Neorhizobium galegae: one gene and its partner. The protein of the gene in region 1 interacts with the protein of each later gene in a pairwise test. Links are inferred from orthologs where the notes say so. Each region holds a gene or a part of one and is shown in the gene's direction. Other genes may lie near its edges.

Region 1 (3,261 bases):
CGCAGAGGCCGTGGGTCTCGGGGGGATCATCCATCTGCCCTTCGGTTATCTCTCCGCCGGCCAGCAGCGCCGCATGGCGTTTGCCAAGCTGCTGGTCGCTTCCAGGCCGGTCTGGATATTGGACGAGCCGACTGCGGCGCTCGATGTCAATGCGGAGAGTGTCTTCACCGGGCTGATCAAGTTGCATCTGGCGACCGGCGGCATTGTGCTGGCGGCGACCCATCAGCCGCTGGGGCTGGAGAATGCAAGGGAATTGCAGATGACGGGGTTTGCAGGCGTGGCGGAGGGGAGATGGTGATCGTTCTGCCCTTGGCCACCCCCCTCTGCCCTGCCGGGCATCTCCCCCACAAGGGGGGAGATTGGATGGGGCCAATGCCCTGCCTCAAATCCAGGCATAAATCCGCCGTCACCAATCTGAAATCTGCTCTCTCCGCTCCCCGAACGATCAACGCTTGGCGGAGGTCCGGCGTCTTGCCGATCTCCCCCCTTGTGGGGGAGATGCCCGGCAGGGCAGAGGGGGTGCGCCCCGGACACGGAGCGTCCGATCATGACCTCCCTCCTCCTCCGCGACCTCAAACTCTCCGTCCGCGCCGGCGGAGGCGCCCTGATCGGCGTCCTCTTCTTCATGACCGTCGTCGCCGTCATCCCCTTCGGCGTCGGCCCCGACCTCAACCTCCTCTCCCGCATCGGTCCGGCGATCGTCTGGATCGGCGCGCTGCTGTCTGCCCTGCTCGGCCTCGACCGCCTGTTTCAGACCGAACGCGAAGACGGATCGCTCGACCTTCTTCTCATGCAGGAACATCCGCTCGTCCTGACCGTGCTCGTCAAATGCCTCGCCCACTGGCTCGGCAACGGCCTGCCGCTGGTGATCGCCTCGCCACTGCTCGGCCTGTTCATGAACATGGACGAGGTGGCGATCGGCGCCACCATGCTGACGCTGCTGGTCGGCACGCCGGCGCTGACCTTCATCGGTGCGGTCGGAGCGGCGGTCGCTGTCGCCCTGCCGCGTGGCGGGCTGCTCGTGTCGATCCTCGTCCTGCCGCTCGCCGTGCCTGTGCTGATCTTCGGGGTCAGCGCCTCCTATGCGGCGGTCGAGGATCCCGCCCCGTTTATGCCGCCTTTCTTGATATTGGTGGCGATCACGATGTTTTTTGCCGTGCTCGGGCCGCTCGGCGCGGCACTGGCGTTGCGCAATGCCGGCGATTGACTAGAATCGGATTGAACGGGATCGGATCGACGACCGGCGAATTGACCAGGATCAAGCTGATTTTTCCGCGCGCATATTAGAAAGTGCCCATGACCGACAGCCTTGCCATCAGCAAATTCACCGAGCTGGCCAACCCGACGCGATTCCTGGCGCTGGCGGCCCGCATCCTGCCGTGGATGGCGGCGGCGACTGCGATCCTCTTCGCGATCGGGCTCTATCTGAGCTTCACGACGGAAGGCGACTACCAGCAGGGCGCGACGGTGCGTATCATGTACGTGCATGTGCCAGCCGCCTGGCTGTCGATGATGTGCTACACGGTCATGGCCGTTTCGGCGATCGGCACGCTGGTCTGGCGCCACCCGCTGGCCGACGTGTCGCACAAGGCGGCAGCCCCGCTCGGCGCCGCCTTCACGCTGATCGCGCTCGCCACCGGCTCGCTCTGGGGAAGGCCGATGTGGGGCACATGGTGGGTGTGGGACGCGCGGCTGACCTCGGTCTTCGTCCTGTTCCTCATGTATCTGGGCCTGATCGCGCTCAACCGCGCCATGGACGATCCGTCGCGAGCAGCCCGCGTCTCCGCCGTGCTGATCCTCGTCGGCTTCGTCAACATCCCGATCATCAAGTTCTCTGTCGACTGGTGGAACACGCTGCACCAGCCGGCCAGCGTCATCCGCATGGGCGGCCCGACCATCGACCGGGAATTCCTCTGGCCGCTGCTGGTCATGGCGATCGCCTTCACCATGCTCTTCTTCACCCTGCATGTGATGGCAATGCGCAACGAGATCTGGCGCCGCCGCGTCGCCGCCCAGCGGCGGATGGCCGCGCGTTTGGCCGGACGGGAAGCGTGAGACCATGAGCCATACCTTCTACATCGCCATGTCCTATGCCGTTTCGGCCATCGTCATCCTCTGTCTGGTCGCCTGGACCTGGCTCGACGGCCGCGCCCGCAGACAGGAACTGGCCGAGCTCGAGGCCTCCGGCATCCGCCGCCGTTCCGCCCAACCGAAAGGTGACGCGGCATGAGCATCGAGACCGAAAATCAGCCCGCCGCGCGCAAAAGCCTGGCGCGTTATGCGCTGCCGCTGATCCCGCTGGCGATTTTTCTCGGCTTTGCGGCGGTCGCTGGCAAGATGCTCTACGACCAGGACGTCAACGGCCGCGATGTCTCGGCCATCCCCTCCGCCCTGATCGGCAAGAAGGCGCCATCGCTGGCGCTGCCGCCGCTGGAAGGCTCGAACACCGCGGCGCTGACGACTGCGGCTATCGGCGGCAAGCTGACGCTGGTCAACGTCTTCGCCTCCTGGTGCGTGCCCTGCCGCCAGGAGCACCCGATCTTGAAGGAACTGGCGAACGACAGCCGGCTCACCATCGTCGGCATCAACTACAAGGACCGCAACGACAACGCTCTGCGTTTCCTCGGCGAACTCGGCAACCCCTACAAGGCGATCGGCGTCGATCCGAACGGCAAGGCGGCGATCGACTGGGGCGTCTACGGCATTCCGGAAAGTTACCTGGTCGCGCCTGACGGTACGATCCTCTACAAGAAGGTCGGCCCCTTCGACGAGCGCAGCCTCACGCAGGACCTCATGCCGGCGATCGAAAAGGCGTCCGCGAAAGGCTGATCAGGCACGAAGGTTCGCGGCGGAGACGACCCGCAGCTGCGTCGGCGCATGTGCTGCCTGCTGGCCTTCCATCACAACCTGGTTGCGGCCGGCGGATTTCGCCGCATACAGACAGGCATCGGCCCGCCCGATCGCATCATGCATCGAGTGATCGCCGCGGGCGGTCGAGGACACGCCGAAACTTGCGGTGATCTGCTGGGTGACGCCATTCTCCCGCCAGTCGCGCGTGGCAAAGGCCAGCCGGATCGCATTGCAGAGCTTACCGGTCTCCGCAAGCGTGACGCCCGGCAGGAAGGCCACGAATTCCTCGCCGCCGAAACGTGCCACCAGGGCATCGGACGGCAGCCCGTCGCGAAGCGCAGCGGCCAGACCGACGATCACCATATCCCCGACCGCATGGCCGAAGCGATCGTTGACCAGTTTGAAATGGTC
Region 2 (3,284 bases), 3.0 Mb from region 1 along the record:
ATATGCAGGTTTGAACTTGCGGCCAAAGGCCTCAAATTCGCGTCAACGCCGGCTGCGCTGTTGGAAAGCGCGGGCCGTTGCAGTATTGGGCCACTATGGTTTTATGGATCATCCTCGCAGCTCTGACGGCGGCCGTTGCGGCAATCCTCATCCTGCCTTTCGCCCGAGCCGCCAAAACAGCATCCGCTGACCGTGCCGGAGAGGTCGCCGTCTATCGCGACCAGCTGGCCGAACTGGACCGGGACCAGGCCCAGGGCCTGATCGAGCCGCAAGAGGCCGAATACGCCCGTGCGGAGATCGGCCGCCGGCTGCTGGCCGCGGCCGCTGCCGGGGAGGGCAAGGAGATCGCCGCTCCTAAGGCGCGAAAATATGCGCTCGCCACCACTGTGGTCACGCTGGTTCCGCCCCTTGTCGGGCTCTGTCTTTACCTGGCGCTCGGCAATCCCGGGCTGCCGGACCAGCCGCTCGAAGCGCGGCTTGCCAATCCTGGCAACAATGTCGCCCTGCTGGTCGCCAAGGCGGAGCGGCATCTTGCCGAAAATCCCAATGACGGCGCCGGCTGGGATCTGCTTGCGCCGATCTATTTCCGCTCCATGCGGCTTGGCGATGCCGAGATGGCCTATCGAAATGCGATCCGCATTCTTGGGCCAAGTCCCGTCCGGCTGGCCGGGCTCGGCGAAACGCTGGTCGCATCGAATGACGGGATCGTCACCGAGGATGCGCGTTCCGCCTTCGAGCAGGCGGTGAAGCTCGATCCGGACAATCCGCGTTCACGTTTCTATGTCGGCCTCGGCTTCGAACAGGCCGGCAGGGCGGCAGAGGCGAGGGCGCAGTTCGAGACGATTGCCAAGGGCTCGCCGGCCGATGCGCCGTGGATGCAGCTCGTCAACCAGCATATCGTCAAGAACGGCGGCACCATCGCGACGGGACAGGACACGGCGCAGGCGCCCGGCAATCCGAGCCAGGCGGATGTCGCGGCGGCCGCAAACATGTCGCAGGGCGATCGGCAGGCGATGATCCGCGGCATGGTCGAGAGCCTTGCGGAACGGCTGAAACAGGACCCGAACAATCTCGAAGGTTGGGTGAGGCTGGTGCGCTCCTATTCCGTGCTCGGCGACAAATCCAGTGCCGAGGAGGCCCTGAAGAGCGGCCTCAAGCAGTTCCCGTCATCAGGCGAGCTGGTGGCGCTCGCCAACGAGATGGGGATCACCGTCGAAGGAGTGGCGCAATGACGCGCAAACAGAAACGGCTGGCGGTGATCGCGGGCGGCATGAGCTTCATTCTCGTGGCGGTGCTGCTCGTCATGTTCGCCTTCAGCCAGTCGGTGGCTTATTTCTTCATGCCGGCCGATCTTGCCAAGTCCGATGTCAAACCCGGCACCCGCATCAGGCTCGGCGGGCTGGTCGCCGAAGGGTCGGTGAAGCGCGGTCAGGGCTCGACCGTGAGTTTTACGGTAACCGACGGAACCGGTAGCGTGCCGGTCACCTACACGGGCATCCTGCCGGACCTGTTTCGCGAAGGCCAGGGCGTGGTGACCGAAGGCGCGTTCGACGCGGCATCGCGCGGTTTCGTGGCCGACAGCGTGCTCGCCAAGCATGACGAGAACTACATGCCCAAGGAAGTCGCGGACCGGCTGAAGGCGCAGGGCGTCTGGAACGAGGGTCAAGGCAACCAGAGCCAGCCCGATGGCGCCAAGGGGACGGCAACGAGATGATCATCGAGATCGGTCATTATGCACTTGTTCTGGCGCTCGCAACCGCGCTGATCGTCTCGGTGCTGCCGGTCGTCGGCGCCCGGCGCGGCGATGTCGCGATGATGGCGCTGGCCCCGACCGGCTCGCTGGTGCTGTTCGCGCTCGTGGCCTTTTCCTTCGGCGTGCTGACCTGGGCCTATATGGTCTCGGATTTCTCGGTTGCGAACGTCTGGGAGAATTCCCATTCGCTGATGCCGCTGATCTACAAGTTCTCGGGCGTCTGGGGCAATCACGAAGGGTCGATGCTGCTCTGGCTGCTGATCCTGGTGTTCTTCAGCGCGCTCGTCGCTGTCTTCGGCCGCAATCTGCCGGATACGCTGAGGGCCAATGTTCTGGCCGTTCAGGCCTGGATCTCGACCGCATTCCTGTTCTTCATCCTTTTGACTTCCAATCCGTTCCTTCGCCTCAACCCGGCGCCGGCCGAGGGACAGGATCTCAATCCGGTGCTGCAGGATCTCGGCCTGGCGGTTCATCCGCCGCTTCTCTACCTGGGTTATGTCGGCTTTTCGGTCTGCTTCTCGTTCGCCGTCGCGGCGCTCATGGAAGGCCGCATCGACGCCGCCTGGGCCCGCTGGGTGCGGCCGTGGACGCTGGCCGCCTGGACCTTCCTGACGGCCGGCATCGCCATGGGTTCCTACTGGGCCTATTACGAGCTCGGCTGGGGCGGCTGGTGGTTCTGGGATCCGGTCGAGAACGCCTCCTTCATGCCCTGGCTCGCGGGCACGGCGCTGCTGCATTCGGCGCTGGTCATGGAAAAGCGCGAGGCGCTGAAGATCTGGACCGTGCTGCTGGCGATCATGACCTTTTCGCTGTCGCTGCTCGGCACCTTCCTGGTGCGCTCCGGCGTGCTGACCTCGGTGCATTCGTTTGCGACCGATCCGACCCGCGGCATCTTCATCCTCTGCATTCTCGGCATCTTCATCGGCGGCGCCTTCGCGCTGTTTGCCTGGCGGGCGCCGATGCTGAAGGCGGGCGGCATTTTCGCGCCGATCTCGCGCGAGGGCGCGCTGGTGCTCAACAACCTGATCCTGACGGTGGCAACGGCAACGGTGCTGACCGGCACGCTCTATCCGCTCGTCCTCGAAACGCTGACCGGCGAAAAGATCTCGGTCGGCGCGCCGTTCTTCAACATGACCTTCGGCCTGCTGATGCTGCCGCTCCTGGTCGCCGCGCCGTTCGGGCCGGTGCTCGCCTGGAAGCGTGGCGATCTCCTGGGCGCCCTGCAGCGGCTCTATGTCTTCGCGGGCCTGGCGCTGGCAGCGGGCCTTGCCTTCTTCTACATCCAGAACGGCGGACCGGTTCTGGCGATCTTCGGCCTGGTGCTGGGTTTCTGGGGCATGATCGGCGCATTCGCCGACCTCTGGTATCGCGGCAATTTTTCGAAAGTCGGGCTTTCGGTCGGCCTGAGGCGGCTGGCCGGCCTGCCGCGTTCGGTATTCGGCACGGCGATCGCCCATTTCGGCCTCGGGGTCACGGTGCTCGGCATTTTCGCCGCGACGACCTTCGGCACCGAGACGGTGGTCGAGATGAA

The links.
Region 2: the proteins of LZK81_RS21155 (region 1) and ccmE interact in binary tests that used the Escherichia coli proteins (3 or more experiments, as listed by UniProt). The link is inferred for Neorhizobium galegae from one-to-one orthologs.

What each region holds. Positions count from the first base shown.
Region 1 is NZ_CP090095.1:4,288,366-4,291,626, forward strand. What follows is about bases 228-3,175. They hold LZK81_RS21155 (heme ABC transporter permease), read left to right. Parts: upstream 228-1,296; coding sequence 1,297-2,055; downstream 2,056-3,175. Other genes in these bases: ccmA (heme ABC exporter ATP-binding protein CcmA), read left to right, coding at 228-298; ccmB (heme exporter protein CcmB), read left to right, coding at 548-1,207; ccmD (heme exporter protein CcmD), read left to right, coding at 2,060-2,230; LZK81_RS21165 (DsbE family thiol:disulfide interchange protein), read left to right, coding at 2,227-2,829; LZK81_RS21170 (sensor domain-containing diguanylate cyclase), read right to left, coding at 2,830-3,175. Also shown: more of ccmA, read left to right, coding at 1-227; more of LZK81_RS21170, read right to left, coding at 3,176-3,261. UniProt on the Escherichia coli protein: Required for the export of heme to the periplasm for the biogenesis of c-type cytochromes.
Region 2 is NZ_CP090095.1:1,295,226-1,298,509, forward strand. What follows is about bases 1-2,971. They hold ccmE (cytochrome c maturation protein CcmE), read left to right. Parts: upstream 1-1,228; coding sequence 1,229-1,714; downstream 1,715-2,971. Other genes in these bases: ccmI (c-type cytochrome biogenesis protein CcmI), read left to right, coding at 96-1,232; LZK81_RS06465 (heme lyase CcmF/NrfE family subunit), read left to right, coding at 1,711-2,971. Outside these bases: more of LZK81_RS06465, read left to right, coding at 2,972-3,284. UniProt on the Escherichia coli protein: Heme chaperone required for the biogenesis of c-type cytochromes. Transiently binds heme delivered by CcmC and transfers the heme to apo-cytochromes in a process facilitated by CcmF and CcmH.